Regions from separate parts of the Paenibacillus sp. FSL R5-0527 genome, predicted to be linked through region 2. Evidence: riboswitches for the same ligand, from Rfam matches in the RefSeq annotation. Region 2 holds a riboswitch; the other holds the start of a gene.
The links. A riboswitch is a leader RNA that binds a small molecule or an ion and turns the genes downstream of it on or off. The one in region 2 is predicted to bind cyclic di-GMP.
Positions count from the first base shown of each region.

Region 1: another riboswitch for cyclic di-GMP. It lies ahead of NYE69_RS10085 (hypothetical protein); the one in region 2 lies ahead of NYE69_RS08305 (polysaccharide deacetylase family protein).

Region 1 covers NZ_JBBOYI010000001.1:2,296,870-2,305,959, reverse strand. The annotation lists gene NYE69_RS10110 (S8 family serine peptidase) at 1-1,319, shown strand, start outside; gene NYE69_RS10105 (VOC family protein) at 1,387-1,779, opposite strand; partial or broken gene NYE69_RS10100 (ABC transporter ATP-binding protein) at 2,948-3,751, opposite strand; gene NYE69_RS10095 (ABC transporter permease) at 3,945-4,682, opposite strand; gene NYE69_RS10090 (ABC transporter permease) at 4,994-5,770, opposite strand; cyclic di-GMP riboswitch class I at 5,988-6,068, shown strand; gene NYE69_RS10085 (hypothetical protein) at 6,081-6,446, shown strand; gene NYE69_RS10080 (ATP-binding protein) at 6,457-7,524, opposite strand; gene NYE69_RS10075 (sugar phosphate nucleotidyltransferase) at 7,558-8,946, opposite strand; gene NYE69_RS10070 (response regulator transcription factor) at 9,073-9,090, shown strand, end outside.
Region 2 covers NZ_JBBOYI010000001.1:1,872,788-1,881,877, reverse strand. The annotation lists gene NYE69_RS08325 (ABC transporter permease) at 1-434, shown strand, start outside; gene NYE69_RS08320 (polysaccharide deacetylase) at 477-2,171, opposite strand; gene NYE69_RS08315 (glycosyltransferase family 2 protein) at 2,174-4,129, opposite strand; gene NYE69_RS08310 (nucleotide sugar dehydrogenase) at 4,157-5,479, opposite strand; gene NYE69_RS08305 (polysaccharide deacetylase family protein) at 5,540-7,036, opposite strand; cyclic di-GMP riboswitch class I at 7,109-7,224, opposite strand; gene NYE69_RS08300 (NCS2 family permease) at 7,617-8,987, opposite strand.

The DNA.
Region 1 (9,090 bases), 420 kb from region 2:
GCACTAGCGCGCCGGGCTTGGCTTCCGATGAGAACGGTCCGAACGCCGGCCGCAGCTGGCAACGGGTCAGCGGCGTCTGGAGCCAGACGAAGGAAGAGGACGGCAACTTTATGATCCGGGCCATTGTCCGCTACCCGGTGAACGCGCCGGTGATTACCTCGCCGGCGGCCGGCTCCTTTACGAACCAGCCGACGATTGCCGTAACGGGAACGTCGCCGGCCAATGAAGCGACGATTAAGCTGTACAACGGCACGGAACCGGCCGGTACGGCGACTGTGGAGAACGGGCGGTTCAGCTTGAATACCAAGCTGCATCCCGGCGCGAACGAGCTGAGCGCGGAGGTCGTGGTGAACGGCAAAACGACCGACCGTTCGCTCCCGCTGACGGTGACGCTTGACAGCGACGCGCCGCAGCTCGACGTCGTATCGCCGCGGGACGGATTCCGCACCAATTCGGAGGTGCTGAATGTGGCCGGTACTGCGTTGGACGATTATCTGAGCAAGCTGACCGTTAACGGCGCTGAGGTTGCCGCCGGAGACGCGGGCTCCTTCGCCCACCGCATTTTGATAAATGCCGGCGAAAATATCGTTACGGTCACGGCTACCGACCGGGCCGGTAACGAAGCGACGGTCACCCGGGCCGTTTATGTCGATCTCGAGCTGCCCGAAATCACGGGCCTCTCCCCGGCCGAAGACGTGCATTTGACCGCCGGCGAACCGCTTACCGTAGCTTTTGACAGCGTTCCGGGACTTGATGCCTCGTTCCGCATCGAGCTGCCGGTGGCGCTGGCGGAAAGCGGCGGCAACGGAATCGCCCTGGAAGAAACCGCCCCGGGGCATTATGAGGGCGTTTATGTTACGCCGGCAGCGCTTGTGCTTGACGGTGGAGTGATCGTCGTCAGCGTGCGGGACGAAGCCGGGAACGCCGGCGACTTCCAGGCCCCGGGCCGATTGTTCGTCGCCGCGCCGGGCGGCAACCCGCCGGGTGAAGATCCGGGCGAGGACCCCGGGGAAAATCCCGGGGAAGACCCGGATGACCCCGGGCAAAATCCCCCGGACGACAATTTGGCTCCCAAAGCCGTGATCAAGGCCGCTAATAGCGCGCAGAAGAGAAAGCAGGTTGAATTCGACGGCAGGCGTTCCTCGGACGAGGACGGCCGCATCGTCAGCTACAGCTGGCAGTTCGGCGACGGCGGCAGCGCGTCCGGCGCGAAAGTAAAGCATCGCTTTGACCGCGCCGGAACCTACACCGTGACGCTGACGGTCACCGATAATGACGGGGCTACCGGCACCGCCGTTCACACGATCAAAATCAAATAAGCGAAAAAAACAGGCGGCCTTGGCTCGAACGATTCGAACCAAGGCCGCCTTGCATTTTGCTACATTCCTACATTCCGTTATGCTGGACCAGGTCCAAGCGATTTCCGTAAAGATCCTCGAACACGGCCTCGATTCCCCACGGCACTTCCTTTGGCTCACCGAAAAATTTGACCCCGTTTGCCTTCATATACTCGTAATCGCGATAGCAATCCTCAGTCTGAACGGTCAGAAAAACGTGACCAGCCGCCTGGCTGCCGACCCTGTCCGCTTTGTCCGCCGTGTCGGCCTCGACAAAAACGATCGCCGTTCCGGCATCTTGAGCCGGGGCGACGGTCACCCAACGCATCCCGCCTCCGAACGCGTTATCCGTCAGCAGGACGAAACCCGCCTTCTTCGTGTAGAACTCAATCGCTTCATCGTAATTTTTCACCAGCAACGTAACATGCCCTATCTTCTTCACGTTTTCACTCCTATCACTTTGTAACTATCATTTAGTAACTACCACTTCGTAACTATCACTTCGCAACTCATAGCCTGCTTCTTCATTAATTTTCCCTCCGAGCGAACATAGTTTATGGGAGATTGGCTGTATCTATCCACCTCCCCGGCCGGAAGATCTATTCTAACGGTTGCCATAGCGCTTATTTAGCTAAAACCCGGCTATTTGACTCAGATTAGAGCAGATCAACATCCGCTGTCCGGACGCTTTGCACGATTATCCCATTTGATCCGGAAGCAGAGAGGAAGAGAATTTAGGAGAGGAAAATAGGTTTGGGAGCAGCGGACTTGTTCGAGATCATTAGTTCCAGATCATTAGTTCCAGATCGTTAGACAGGCTTGTGAGAAGGAGGGGTTGGAGAAGTGAAGCAGACCTGAAGGGAGGAATAGGCAAGACACCGGGAAAATGAAAGGACCGTGATTAGCCCTCACCCTCTCCCCCCTGAACAAAAGGAATAATCGTGCAAAGCAGCATGCAGGGATACCAAGACAGTTATTTTGTCAAGCACTGATCTCGGTTTTGAGCCTTTAAAAAGATCTTTTTTCGTAAAATAGCAGCTGCTACAACCGTTTAGATTCTCAGCAGGTGTAATATCGGCTCGAAAACCTAGCAATTGCGGGAAATCTGAAAAGTATCGGGGCAAACACTAGTGTAATCTGTAGCATGCAACGGATACTGCGGACCTTATTAGCCCTTTTAGCTCGTTTTGCCACTGCCAGCAGCAGCTCAGCGATACCTACGACGCCGAAAAGCTGCGGATAACCTCCTCGAAATCGGGCTCCTCCATGTCGACGTCGTCGATTTCTCCCCAGCCGCCAAGCTCCCGGATGATCTCCATGGTCCCGATCTCGCGCCGGTCGGCTTCGATGACGACCGTGTTCTCCTCTATGCCCGTGACGCGAAACGGCAGGCCGGACGGGTCGAACGTGGCCCGAACGGCCTGCGGACCCGCCGTCGCCCGAACGAATCCGGCCGAGGCAGCGCCATCCGGGGAACCTGCAACATGCCGTACCTCGAACCCTTCCTCCTGGTTCCCGGCAACATGCCGCGCCTTGATCCCTTCCCCCGGGTTCGAGGCAACATGCCGCGTCTTGATCCCTTCCCCCGGGTTCGAGGCAACATGTCCCGCCTCTCTCCACCCCTCCGGCATCCGAAACCCGCCCCGGAACTTTACGCGGATGACCGTCGGCAGGCCGATCATGTCCCGCAGCGCGCGGATCGTCCCGTCGTAGGCGAGCTGCCCGTGATTAATCACCATCACACGGCTGCAGAGCTGCTCGATATCGTCCATGTCGTGCGTGGTAAGAAGGATCGTTTTCCCGAATTCCTTGTTCAAGGTTTGCAAAAACTGGCGGATGTTGCGTTTGGCGTGCACGTCAAGGCCGATCGTCGGCTCATCGAGGAACAGCAAATCCGGATCGTGCAGCATGGCGGCCGCAATGTCCGCCCGCATCCGCTGGCCCAGCGACAGCTTGCGCACCGGCGTCATCCAAAATTCGCGCAGGTCCAGCAGCTCGGCAAACCGGTCCAGGCGCTCCCGTTTTTCCACCGGGCTTACGCCGTACATTTCCGCCAGGATGTCGTAGGAATCCTTCACGGGCAAATCCCACCACAGCTGGCTGCGTTGTCCGAACACGACGCCCAACCTGCGGACGGCCCGCCGCCGGTCGCGATGGGGATTGAGGCCGCCGATCATAACCGTGCCTGAGGTCGGATGCAAAATGCCGGTGAGCATCTTGATCGTCGTCGACTTGCCTGCGCCGTTGGGACCGATATAACCGACAAACTCCCCGCGCTCGATGTTGAAGCTGATGCCCCGGACCGCCTCTTTCAGCCGGTATTCCCGCGAAAACAGCGTACGCAGGCCGGACAGCTTTCCCTCCCGCACGACGGGTGTTTTGAACTCCTTATATAAATGGCTGGCTTCGATCATAAGCCGCTCCTCCTTTTCGTCCTGTATGCCTTCGCTTACTCTTACGCAGCATGCCTTCACTGACTTATACGCAGCATGCCTTCACCGACTCATACGCAGCACGCCTTCACTGACTTATACGCAGCACGCCTTCACTTACTCGTACGCACTAGCTCCTTGTACTTAAGGCCTTCCGTTCTTACTCTCCCTGCGCTTAGCTTCCCGTGCTTTGGTATTTCGTGATGCCGAACAGCCAGAACCGCAGGCTTGCGGCTAAGCATACCGCTGCCGCCCCCGCCGTCGCCGCAAGGATCCACGGCCCCCATTCGCCCCGTAAAATATAGAGCGAAGGTACATAATTCACAAAGCCGACCGGGATCACGAACAAAAATAACGAGGACATCCACTTCGGATACAAGGTGAGCGGGTATCGCGCCGCCGTTTGGGCGGCATCCTCGGTGAAGTTTTGCAGTTCGCTGATGCGGGTCGTCCAGAAACCGAGCGTAGCCGTAGCAAGTCCGATAGAAAACAAAATGACCGCGCCGGTAACGATAATGAACAGCGTAAACGGCACTGCGGTCCAGCCGACTTGTCCGCTATGCATCATCGCGCCGAGCGACCAGCACAGGATGAAACCGCCCTGCAGCAGTTCGCCGGGCATCAGCCGGAAGTTCTGCGGCATTAAAGCGAGCAGCACCGGCATCGGCCGCGTCAATAGCTGGTCGAGCTCTCCGCCAACCAGGTATTTTTCCAGATGGTGCACCTCCTCGGCAAACGTGCGGTACAGCGTTCTGGACAACGTCATCACCGCAAACAAATACCCGATCTCGTAAACCGACCAGCCCTGTATTACACCGAACTTGTCCAGAACGATCGCGATCATCAGAAACTCGGAAATCTGGATCAACGCGGCCAGTACCGTACCCAGCACAAAATTGAATTTGTACTGCATCCGGCTTTTTATGCTCGTACGGATCAGCAGCCGGTACAGGTTCAGCCAAGACGTCGGCTTCGCGCCGGCGGACCGGGCCGGGCCGGCAGTGACCTTCGAGAATCGTCCGCCGCTGCCGCTAATGTCATCGTTCATTTCGTGTGTGCCGTCTATACCGCTCATAGGCTTCTGTCCGCTCATAGGCTTCTGTCCGCTCTTAAGCTTCTGCCCGCTCTTAGGCTTCCGCCCGTTCTTTGGCTTCTGCCCTTTCTCGGGCTTTTGCCCTCTATCAGGCTTTTGCCCGTTCTCAGCGCCAGGCCCCTTCCTCTCGTTCATCCGCCCTGCACCTCCACTTTCCGCCGCAGCAGCCGGGTTGCCAGCAAGCAGCAAGCAGTCATCAGGACGCACCAAAGCAGCGTTCCCCATAAGGCGGAGCCGCTTCCGTTTCCAAGATAAATCGTTGTGGGAACATAGAGCAGGTAAGGGTAAGGCGATAGCCAGGCGAGGTTTTCCAGCGGTCCGGGCAGCCATTCCAGCGGGATGAAAAATCCGGCAAGCAAATTGATCAGCGCGCTATTGGCCCAATAGAGCCAGGACGATTCCATCGTCCACAAGGCGCTTACGCCGATCAAATAATTGATGCAGATCGACAGATAGGAGGCCCCGAGCAACCCTAACACGGTGTACAACACGGCGGTCCATTGATTTGGAATTTGCAATGAAAAAATGAAGAAATACAGGAGATAAATCGGGATGGATTTGAAAATGAACTGGTAGGCGATCTGTCCCCATTCCCTGGCCATCGTATGGCTGAACAGATGGACGGGACGCATCAGATCAAGCGCGATTTGCCCGGTCCTGACGGATTGGGGGATGCCGAGCCCGTTCGTGATGAAGCTGGTGATCCAGAGACACGCCTGGGTGAAGGCGATATAATTCACCATTCCCTGCGTTCCGTACTCTCCCAGCGGGTGGTCCTTCCCCAACCCGATCCAGATGCACGCATACATAAATCCAAACATCGCGCTCGCGAGGTTGTGCACCATATGGGCTCCGCGGTACTGCAAATTGCGGGCATAGGCTTTGGAAGCCAGCGTGAAATAAAGCATCCGGTTAAACACCTCCGATAAGCTTATTTAGAGGGGGTTTACCCCCTCATAGACGGGCAGACCCGTCCACTTCAGTCAAGGCGATTTTGCAAGAAGGATACTATCATACCTTAATATTCCAAGAGTGGCAAGAGAAATTTTGCGCACCCGGCTTACCAGGAAATGGATTGCATGTTTTATGGAATCGTGATACGATGTTTTTTGTGAAAAAAGCGGCTACGATAAACGGCAAACCTGTCGAAAGGCAGCGACGCAAAGCTAAAGGGCCTTCCCGCAAGGATGGCAGCCAGCTACCGAACAGAAGGCTTTTTTGTTTTTTTATATGTATATAATTAAGCAGGCTCAACCTAGAAAACAGGTATTCGACAGTCGGCTGCTGGAGCGAACCAAACGCGGTCTTCAAAATAGCGGTAATTTATGTGCTTATTATCCGGAGCCGGGCATGTTCATACCCATTAGCGGCATCTTTGGTTCTTATTCGCTTGTGAAGGGTCCAGAACGCGGGCGTTTCCTTGCGACTGAAGACAATAGCGGCATAAATCGTCTCTATTTCTCTCAAATTGACGGATATCGCCGGAATAGCGGCATTTTTTGCCCTTATGTTTTGCGCTTTTCGCAGGAGTTTCTCATGATCGTTTGGTCAAGCGACGTTTTGGGTTTTTGCGCTATAAATTAGGTAACACCACTTAATCCAAATGAACGGGTTTGGGCATTCGCAAGCGGAATGTGCTTCCCCGCCCCACTTCCGAAGTTACGCTAATCGTCCCTCCATGGTCTGTTGCAATTTTTTTGACGACATAAAGGCCCACGCCGCTGCCCTTAATTTGACGGGAACCCGAATGGCCGGCTCGATAAAATTTATCGAACAGCCGCGCATGCATCTCCGCGGGAATTCCTATTCCGTAATCCGTAACCTCGATGATATAATAGCCTGCTTCTTCCGCGATTCGGATGAGTACTGATGGTTTGCCGGGAGAATATTTAATCGCATTGCTGATTAAATTGTCAAAGACTTGAGACATTCTAAACCGGTCCGCGTAGATAAAAACGTCTTCAACCTCGGAGTCTACCTCGATAAGATGCGATGATTTCAAATTCCACCGTTCGGTCACTTCATGAATGAGTTCAATCAGCGGTACATAAGTTTTATGATAGTTATACCCTCCCGATTCCAGCCGCTCACTGTCCAAAACATCCTCAAGCAGATGGGACAACCGGTTTCCTTCCGCAAAAATGATTTCCATGTAACGCCGCCTGTTCTCCGCGGAAATATCGTACTGCATCAACATTTCCACATAGCCCAGCAGCGTCGTCAGAGGTGTCCTTAATTCGTGGGAGACCACGCTGATCATTTCGCGTCTCTGCGGATCGGCCGCCTCTTCTTCGCCGCATTCCCGAAATACCAATAAATACCCGTAACACGCCGTTTGCGCGGTATCCAATACCGGGCTTACATAAAACGAGAACAAACGCCTAGGTCCTTGGACATATAGAAACTTCCCCTGCCTTCCGTTCACATCTCCTTTTCGAAACGCTTGTATGGTCTTGGTAAGCTTATGGTCCTCCTGCGGAACGTTCGCATCCATCGCTTTGGTAAAAGCCGTAATATCCTGCCCCGTCATCTCTTCCAAGCCGAACAAATCTTTGAGCCTGCGGTTCATAAACACGATCGTCCCCCTAGTGTCGCATTTAAGGATACCTTCCTGAAATGACTCCAAGTAGTACGTATCGATGTCCTGTTGTTCCTCAGCCATGTTTTCTCTCATTCGCCAACCGCTTGTCCGGTTTTACCGCCTGGCCGGCACCTCATGGTTTTGCTCTTCCCCCTTTCCCTCCTTCGCCATCCAAGGATCGGCATAACGGATCATGTCGCTGTCTTCGATTTTTCGGCCGATTTGCAGTTCGATCAACTCCAGATCGCTGTACGCCAACAGCGCATGTTTCATGCCGGGCTCAACGACAACAACGCTTCCCGCCTCTACGGGAAACGTTTGGCCGTCAATGCACGCTTCGCCCGCGCCGGCAATCACGATCCAGATTTCTTTGCGCCGCCCATGTTCATGATAACCGATAAAACGGCCTGCGGAAATCACGGCCCGGTTGGTCAACGATTCCGTTTCGCCCGCGTGTCTTGCGATCAACACCGTCTTCCGGCCCCACCCGGTTTCTTTAAAACGGGGGGTGATTTCGACTTGAGCCACTAGATCTTTAATGCCGGCCGACGCTTCCCGGTCGGTGACCAGAATACCGTCCGGTCCCGCGGCCACGACAATGTTGGGCACTCTCCATACGCCCACGGGGATATCCAGCTCATTGACAATCCGGGTGCCGGATGAATCCGGACAGACATAACCGCTCCCGCTGACCTGCTGCTCCATTTCTTCCGAAAGCGAATTCCATGTGCCGATATCCTTCCAGCGGCCTTGATAAGGAACGGCTACAATGCGCTTCGTTCGTTCCACCACCTCGATGTCGAAGCTTTGGCGCGGAAGCAGCTTATACATGCCGAGCAGCTCATCGTAATCCGCCGGCAGGCCCCTTTGCCTAAGCGCATCAAGCAGAAATCCAAGCCGAAACACGAACACTCCGCAGTTCCATAAGGCGCCCTCGTCAATCAACGTTTGGGCCCTAGCCGCGGAAGGCTTCTCCACAAACGCTCGCACCCGCAAGCTTCCGTCCGCTTCGGCCGGCTGCTGCGTGACAATATAACCGAATTTATCCGCAGGCGCGTCGGGAGCCACGCCCAAAAGCGCCAGATCGGCGCCAGCGCCCGCCAACACGCCGGGCAGTTTGCCCAAGGCTTGAAAAAAGGAATCCTCCGCATAACCATCGACCGGCATAACCCCCACGATTTCGTCCGGATCGCAGCCTTCCTTGCTGTGCAAGTAGGCGGAGGCCAAACTGATGGCCGGAAAGGTGTCCCTGCGCTCCGGTTCCTCGAGAATCGGCGCCAGATCGCCAACCTGCCCTTGAATCAGCTCCCTTTGTCCGAGGCCGGCCGAGAACAACAACGCCTCCCCTAGCCCCGCGCCGGAAAGCTGGCGGCAAACCCGCTGCAGCATGCTTTCCGCTTTCCCCTCATGCCGCAGCACGGGCAAAAACTGCTTCGGGCGGTTCGTGTTCGACAAAGGCCATAGCCGTTTCCCCGCACCGCCTGACAATAAAATTAGACGCATTTTTTCTCCCACCTTTAAATTGATGATTGTCACATTATTTCAAATATTAATCATTTTTGTAATTTTGTATATTGCAAATATTAATTTTTCCTTTATTATTTCATAGAATAGGAGGGTGACTTATGAATGAGTACCAAAGTACTA
Region 2 (9,090 bases):
AACTGTCCGCCGTTGCGGTTTTGATTTTTGGCGTTCAAACTTTGTTTACCGCCTTATATATACTCGCGGGCCTCCTTCTCTCGCTGCCGCTTGCGGATCTTCCCGCGGAACTGGCCGGATGGGCTTTGCGCGGCTGGATCGCCGCGATTTCGATCGCGTCCATGCAGCTTTTCTTCTCCTTCAGGATACGCAGCTTCGCCCTTCCCGTCGGCATCAGCATATGCTGCTCCATGCTCGGTCTCGGTCTGTATATCCTAAACATGAGGTTCTTTTTCCCGTTTAGCTTGTTGACAACCGGCATGGGCGTATTGGACCAAAATGGGCTAACAGGGCCGGAAAACGGACTGTTCGTGTTCATCAACGCGGTTTATATTTCCGTATTTTCAGCCATGGCGATACACCGGCTGCGGACAGCGGATGTCGTCGCCGCATAGAAACGGGGCCTTTCGATAAGAAAGGCCCTCTGGTTTCTTCATTTAAAAGGTTTCAACCGCCCAATCAACCAGTGCGTCAAACGTCCATTTAACGCCGTTGACCGCCTTTTGCAGCGGGGTGTATCCGTTCGAGAACAGCACTTTGCCCGGCGGCTCATCCGTGCCGCTTTGCCCTGCCTCGGAAACAATCACATCGTCAAACACACCGTCGTACACCGGGTCTTGGCTATGCTCCTCGCTTGCCGAAGCTTCCAAAGCCAAACCGCCTGCGGCAAGCGCAGACGCGATTTGGATTTCCGGCGCGGCGGCCGCCCCGTCGACCTGCAGGGTCAACCCGCTGCCGGCGACCGCCACCTCCAGCTTGCGCCCAATCGCCGTCTGCTCCGATACGCCTTTTAAACTGCCGAGGTCCCGGGAAATCAACGTCTTTTCCTCCGTTTGTCCGGGCTCTTTTTGCACGACGCGAAGCAGGTTGTCTTCCACGACCACCTTTACGTAAGCATCGGCCTTGCGGTCGTACCGCAAATATACCGATTGCGAGCCGATAATGTTCCCCGCAATCTGCAGCGATACCTTCACATTTTGATAGCCGTCGCTCCCTTTAAGATAAAGCAGGCCTTTACCGCTTTCCGGGGAGGTCAGGATGATGCGGTTGCCCCTGAATTCAGCGGCCCCGCCAAGCAATTGCCAATGATCGGCCCGCTTCTTGTCGCCTTGATAGAAATCGTAAGATTCCCCGGTGTCCCCCGCGATTCTCATCAACAAATGGTTGCGATACCAGCCGGGGGAAGGCTGCAGCCGCGTCAAATCGTACAAATCGCCGCCGCTGTCATTAAAGGCTTGCCCTTCGCGGTTAAAGTGCATTTTAAACAGCCGTTCGATATTCTGGGAATTCACGTTTTCCACCAAAGGATTCATTCCGTTGTGCAGCGAATTGGCGTGCATGATCATGTACACGTTCGGAACGAATCCCAGCTTATCCCGATAAATCTGCTCCATAAGCCGGTAGTCTTGGTTAATGCGCGTTTCCATTTCCCGGCGGTTCTCCAAAGGCACCTTATCGGCGTCGCGGATGAAGTCCATCAAATAGTGCGTATAGTAACGCGCCTCGTCTTTATTCTTAAACTGCTGCTCGGTTTGCGTTCCAACGTACCGCCCGTCCTTGTCAAAAATATTGATATAGGTCAAACGGTAACCGTTGCTCCCCAATTCCCAATACCCTTTGCGCGTCAGCTTAAGCAGCTCCGGCCCCGCCAGAAATTTCGGGTCCGCGACGTCCAGCCGGTCGGCGTAGGAAAGCATCGTCGCTTTATAATTGTATTTTTCCAGCAGGGGCTGGGCGAACAAGGCGGAATCGCTGCGTCCGTCCTCAAAGCTTAGATACACTGCCCTTGGGGGCAGCGGCTTGCCGTGCTCGTAAAAATCAAGAATATCCTGCTGCGAAACCGTGACATACCCGTTTTGCCGCAAAATTTGCAGTTGCTCGTCCAGACGGCTTTTGGCGATCAGACCGCGCGTTCCGGTTCGATCCACTCCATAATAGGACAAGGCGATAAATCCCCGCGTTTGCTGCCAGGCCGCTTTGTCCGGCTCCCGGTAACGGTGGATTCCCGCCACGGCATGCACCAGCAGCACCAGCACCATAGCCAGCACCACAAATTGAACGGCCGATTTGACCGCTTTGTTCCGCTCTTTGCGTCCGACATCAAGCGCCTTGCGCGGCTTGTTTTTTCCCATAGTCAGTCAACCTCACTGTATGAACCCTTGTCCTTGTGGGAATCATTAAAAAGATTTTTAAACAATGATCTTCTCCGTTTGTTCGCTTTGCGGCTTTCTTTTTTGGCTCTGGCCTCAACATCCTGCGGCGTTTCCCGCGTACCCCAGGTGGATTTCCAGAACGTGACCCAGGCGACCGGCATTTGCCAAAGCAGCACCAGTTCGTAAAAAACACAGAATACCAAGCCGAAAATCCAAAGTTTGCTTTTACGGAACAACAGATGCGCAAAGCTCATCAATAATGCCATCAATATAAGTCCCATCAAAAATGTGCCCGGAAAAACGCCGTAAACGAGCGGCACATACACGAGATTGTACAACACAACGATCGGAGCGGCGATCGGAACGATCAGGCCTATGTAAAAAAACAGCGCCATGAACGGTTCTTTACGCCAGATGAACGTCCCGGCGCGCAGCGACTCCCGCAGCCAGGAGCGCTTCCAGCGCATCTGCTGCTTCAGGAAGACGTCCAGCTTGGACGGCACGATGGTGGAACAAATCGCGTTGTCCTGGTACCCCGTCCGATGGGAGCGAAGAATGAAGTTGGTCATGCTGCGGTCATCGCCGAACGTGGCCGGCTGGCCGAGAAATTTCTGGTTCAACCAGGCGTCCGCGTATTTGAGCACCAGCTCTTTCCGGTAACATGACAGCGGACCGGATAGACAGGTAACGCTGTCGAACCAGGATTCCGCCGCTTTCATGATGCGAAACGCGATATAATAGCGCACCGTCTGCAGCTTGGTAATTGAATTCGTATATTTGTTTTCCACGTCCGTCCGGCCGGCCACCCCGCCCATTTTCGGATCTTGAAACGGCTGCACGAGGTGAAGGATGGCGTCCGGCTCCAAAAAGCTGTCCGAATCCACGAACACGACCAAATCGTGCTTGGCCATCTCCACGCCTTTGACCAAAGCGACCCGCTTGCCTCCGTTCTCCGGCAAGACAACCAGCCTGAGGCGATTCCGAATGTCAAACCGCTCCGCTTCCTTATGCAGGCGCTCGACGATCTCGTTGATCCGCTCCACCGATCTGTCGGTCGAACGGTCGTCCACAACGATCACTTCCAGCTTGTCGATCGGATACTCCTGATTGATGCAGCTGAGCACGGTGCGCTGAATCCATTGCTCTTCGTTAAAACAAGGGATAATGATCGTCACGCCCGGCGTATAATCCGGATTGACCGGCACGTTGCGGTACAAAGCCCCAAAAAAATACCGCGTCAGCAAAAATACGGCCGCCGTTAGACTGTATAAATAAAGCAGGATATTGTATTTGAAATAGATGATGCTTTCGGCGCGCATCAGCAAAATAATCGTCATGGCGACAAACAGCAAGCCGCTGGCCGTATACACGGAATAGCCCCAACGCCGTTTCTGAAAGTAATTGTAAAGGTTGCTTTCAAAAGCAAGCGCCGCCATTGGCTTCTCCCCGTCCGGCGTATCACGGGTAAACCTGCGAACGACCGATGCTTTTATTTTCACCTTCGACTCAAAACCCTCCGGCATCGTCCCCGGCGGAATGTTGAAGCGCAGCTCGAACACATCGCCTTCACGGCATGCTTCGGCCATCTCCGATTCCAGCTCCACCAGAATCCCCGTTGAAGAAATGTCCGCGGCCATGCCGTTTATTTTGGACTTTGCGCCCGCCTTTTTCCCTTTCTTATCGGCTCCCACGGGCAGCAGCGAGACGGGAAAATCAGCCTCATAGCGCAAGCTGAGCAGACGGGGCATCTTATTGTCGCCATGATCGGCGGATTCACCGGACCCATCGTCCTTTGACCGCAACATGCCTCTGCGGTCCGACGCTTTGCGGATGTTCTCCGGATCGGGGACATGGGCAAGCAGCCGCCGATCCGCCTTGGGCGTGGAGAGAACTTCAACCGGCTTTTGTTGTGCTTTGTTCTTTTTCCTCAAGTTCATTGCCCCTTAACCTTTAAGATGGGCCCTTTACAGGCTCCAGTAATGATAACCCGAAGCTTCGAATTCGGATTTATCGAACACGGCTTTAATATCGATAAACACCTTGCTCTTGTCCGCCCCGAACAACCGGTCGTAATCCTCACGAGCCATGTTTAGAAATTCCCTGTGAGGCACGGCCAGCACCACCACGTTCAAATCCCGCAAATCGGACAGCTGCGCCAACTCCAATCCGTGCTCTTCGTACACGAGCCGCGGCTCCACCAGCGGATCGCAGACAAGCGGCTGGATATCATATTCCTTCAGCTCTGCGATAATATCCGTGACCTTCGTGTTGCGAAAATCGGGGCAATCCTCCTTGTAGGCCAGGCCGAGGATACCGACTTTCACATCCGACAAATCTTTCCGCAGGCGCATCAGCAGCTTTACGATGCTGCGGGCGACATATTTGCCCATCCCGTCGTTGATGCGCCGCCCCGCGGAAATGATTTTCGAATGGTACCCCGCATCTTCCGCTTTATAAGTTAAATAGTAAGGATCGATGCCGATGCAATGGCCGCCGACCAGCCCCGGGGTGAATTTGAGAAAATTCCATTTGGTTCCCGCCGCGGCCAGCACCGCTTTCGTGTCGATTCCCATCCGGTGAAACAGCATGGAGAGTTCGTTCATAAAAGCGATATTGATGTCGCGTTGGGCGTTTTCGATCACCTTGGCCGCCTCGGCCACGCGGATACTTTCGGCCCGGTAAACCCCCGCCTCGATCACCAGCTCGTAAACCTGGGCCACAAGACCAAGCGTCTGCTCGTCCATGCCGGAAACGATTTTCACGATGTTCTCGAGCCGGTGAACCTGATCGCCCGGATTGATTCGTTCGGGGGAATAGCCGACTTTAAAGTCGACCCCGCATGTAAGCCCCGACTCCGCCTCCAGGATCGGAACGCACACTTCCTCGGTGACGCCGGGATAAACCGTCGACTCGTAGACAACGACCGAACCGGGGCGCAAATGTTTCCCGACCCTCGCACTGGCGTTCTTGACATAAGTAAGGTCGGGCACTTTATCGTTTTGAACCGGCGTAGGCACGGCCAGGATGTAAAAGGAAGCCTCCCCCAGCCTCGCCTCATCCGAGGTAAAGTCAATCGAGCTCGCCTTGATCGCCGCGTCCCCGACATCGCCGGTCGGATCTTTCCCCGCAAGGTAATCGGCGATTTTCCGGGGACTCACGTCAAACCCGATGACGTCAGCCTTGCGGGCAAACGCGACCGCCAGCGGCAAACCTACGTACCCCAGTCCAACGACAGCCAGCTTAGCCGTCCGCTTAGCAATATGTGTGTATAACTGATCAAAATCCATAAATTCAACTCCGTTCATTTCCCGATGAGTATCCATAGTTGCTGAGCAAGCGTTCGTTCCTTATTTCATCCCGTACAGTTCGTCCAGAAGCACAAAGGAATAACCCCGCCGCTTCAATTGGTCGATTACCTCCGGCAAGGCTTCCAGCGTATGGAGACCGTCAAGCATATGCAGCAAAATAACGCTGCCGTTGGTCGTCTGCTTCAGCACCCCGTTTAAAATGTACTGCGCGTCATGGTCGGAATTCCAATCCAGGGTGGTCACATCGTACAAAGCGAGCGTCTTATACCCCGTGGCCGCGATCACCTTGGCCGTCTCCTTGTTGATCTCCCCGGTTGGAGGCCTGAACAGCATCGCCGGCTGCTGCTGAATCGCTTCGGTGATGATGCGGTGCGCCTTGACCACTTCTTCCTGCAGCTCGTCGGGCGGGATTTGCGTAATCACGGGATGGCTGTAGGTATGATTCGCCACAAGGTGACCCTCTTCGACGATAGCTCTGGCCAGGTTCGGGTTGTTCTCTACGCCGTTGGCCCGCAGAAAAAAGGTCGCTTTGACGTCATGATCCTCCAGGATCTTTAATAGGCGAGTAACCGTCAAATCGCTGCCCCAATCGTCAAAGGTCAGGGCGACGACCTTCTTGCCGTGCGGGTTCCATTTGGCGATGTCGCTGGCGTTATAAATCAGATTATAGTCCGCCTGCTCGTAATCGGGATTGATCCGGGCGGCATCGTATCCCGGGATTTGCTCCAGCGGCTTCCGCTCGCCGCCGTCACGCACCAGCTTTGCGAGCGGCACCAATTTATAGCCTACTTCTTTCGCCGCAGCCGCAATATAGGAAATGGAGGAAACCACCTCGGGATTCACGTCTGTATTTAGCGCAATAATGCCGCCGCGGCTAATGTACTTCCGTATGTAATCGCCGATTTCCTTGGCGCTTTGCATGTCGCTGTCCTTCGGATTGATGTTGTAGGAAACGACGGCCTTTAGTCCGGTTTGCGCCGCCACCAGGCGAACGTCTTCGCTCATACGGGCCCCCCGGGTCCGGACGAACTGCGGCTGCATGCCTGTCGCGTCGGCAATCAAACCGTTGGTACGGTTGATTTCTTTATAAATTTCCTCATAGCTTAAGGTCGTCAAGTCGGCGCGCGTCAACGTATTGTTCTCCACCTCGTGGCCGCGGCTGGCCAGTTCCTTGACCAAATCCGGCTCTTCGGCCGCCCGCATGCCCGGGACAAAAAACGTCGCCTTGATATGATGCTTGTCCAGTTCATCCAATAAGCGCTCGATCGTCTCGCGGTCGCCCAAACCGTCGAACGTTAGGGAAAGCTCCTTTTTGGCCGTATAGACAAAAGACAATGTTTTGCTCGGTTCCCCCGTATATCGGGCAATCGGCTGCTGCTGCAATGAGGCGGTCTGCGCCCCGGACATGGGGGAGGCCCCATTCCCATTGTCCGCCTGCGGACTGGCCCCGCTGCAGCCGGCCACCCAAAACGCTAGCAGAGCTGTGACTAATCCGATCCGAATCGACCGGGCGCCGTTTCCTACCATCGAAATCATTAGTTCACCTTCTTTTGTGAAAGTTAATTTTTTCCAATCAAAATCTTCAAAATAAAAAGACCGCCATACTTACATGGCGGCCGGACAATCATAGCGCAGCTTGCACCGCAATTCTCACCGCGGCTTGCGCACGCTTTAGACTCCAAACTTTGCGTCCTATCCTTTCGAATAGTTTGCCTTTGACTTCGCTTTATTTAATTATTCAAATTTATTATAATCGACTCCGGCTGGAAATCAATCCATAGTTTATGAAAAAAAGCGGATTCACAAAAAAATATTCAGGAATGGGGACCCGTTTCTTTCCATGCCAAACAGCCTAGAAATGGAGCTTAAAGAAGCGCGCCGATAAGTCTGCGGTGCTCTTTTGTATTGCTCCGAGATAATCCAGCAGAAAAATAAAGGCAAAAAATGTTGCTATTCCGGCGATATCCGTTCATTTGGGAGAAATAGAGGTAATTTATGTCGTTATTTTGAAGGGTAGGCGGTTTGTCGTTCCAGTGGGCGGCGGTAGAACCAAAACAAGGGCGCCTGCTCCTGACGGAGAAGGACACCCTTGTTGGTCGATCCGGTTTTCATTAAATTATTCGGTGCCAAGGAAGATATAACGCGCCAGTACGAGCACGGCCAGCACCCACATCAGCCAATGGATTTTGACTTTGTTTTTGGTGAACAGGTTGTTGAATCCGCCCAGAATGACGTAAGAGACCAAACCGGCGGCGATCCCGTTGGCGATGCTTCCGGTAAAAGGCATCAATACGATCGTCAAGAACGCCGGGAATGCATGCAGGAAGTCATCCCATTCGATCGATTTGACCTGGCCGATCATCAGCACGCCGACGATAATCAGCGCCGGAGCCGTTGCCGCGCTCGGCACAACACCGGCCAGCGGCGCGATGAACAGCGCCAGGAGGAACAAGATCCCCGTCGTTACCGAAGTGAGCCCGGTGCGTCCGCCTTCGGCCACACCAGCGGTGCTCTCTACATAGGAAGTGATCGTGCTGGTGCCAAGAAACGCGCCCGCGCTGACGCCAACCGCATCCACCAGCATCGCCTTGCCGATTTTTTTCTCGCCTTCTTCTTTGTTTTTCATCAAGCCGGCGCGGGTAGCCGTGCCGACCAAAGTGCCGAACGTATCAAACAATTCAACGAACGTGAAAACAAAAACAATTTCAAACAGACCCAGATGCAAAGCCGCACCCAGATCGAGCTTGCCCACCGCAAGATTGTCAAAAGCGGGCAGCCAGCTGGCGCCGGAAAGCCCGGAAACGTTAGTAACGCCCATCGGAATACCGATAATGGTGGTGGCGATAATCCCGATCAACAGCGCTCCTTTAACCCGCAGCGACATCAAAATGGCAATCAGGATCAAGCCGATCAACGTTAATTGAACATCGGGGCTATGGACGAAATCGCCCAGCGTGAAGTTGATGCTGCTGCCGGGAACCGTGGCGGACGTGTCCGTTACCCCCGACAGATTAGCGCCGATCAGGTTGCTCATCTTCAAACCGAGGCTGGCCACAAACAGGCCGATGCCGACCGTGATGGCCGCTTTAATGCTCTGCGGCACGGCAACCAGCAGCAGCTGGCGCACCTTCGTCACCGTCAGAATCAGAAAAATGATACCGGAAATAAATACCGCGCCGAGCGCCGCCTGCCAAGTAATCGCTCCACCCGAGCTAAGCACCACGGTCATGAAGTAAGCGTTCAGCCCCATGCCCGGTGCCAGCGCGATCGGGATGTTGACGAACAATCCCATAAGAATCGTGATCAGCCCGGCGCCAATCGTGGTGGCGAAAAATACCCCTTCCACCGGAATGCCCGCTCCGCCGGGTCCCAAAAAGATCGTGTTCACGAACAAAATGTAAGCCATCGTCATGAACGTGGTGATCCCCGCTATAATCTCCGTTCTTACATTCGTGCCGTGTTCCTTAAGCTTAAAGAACCGATCCATAAGAAAAATTCTCCCCCTTAACAATGAGTCGGAAAACGACAAAAAGCCCGAGGTCAATAAATGTTCCCCGGGTCCCGTAAGCCAGAAGAAGCATGAGAACCGC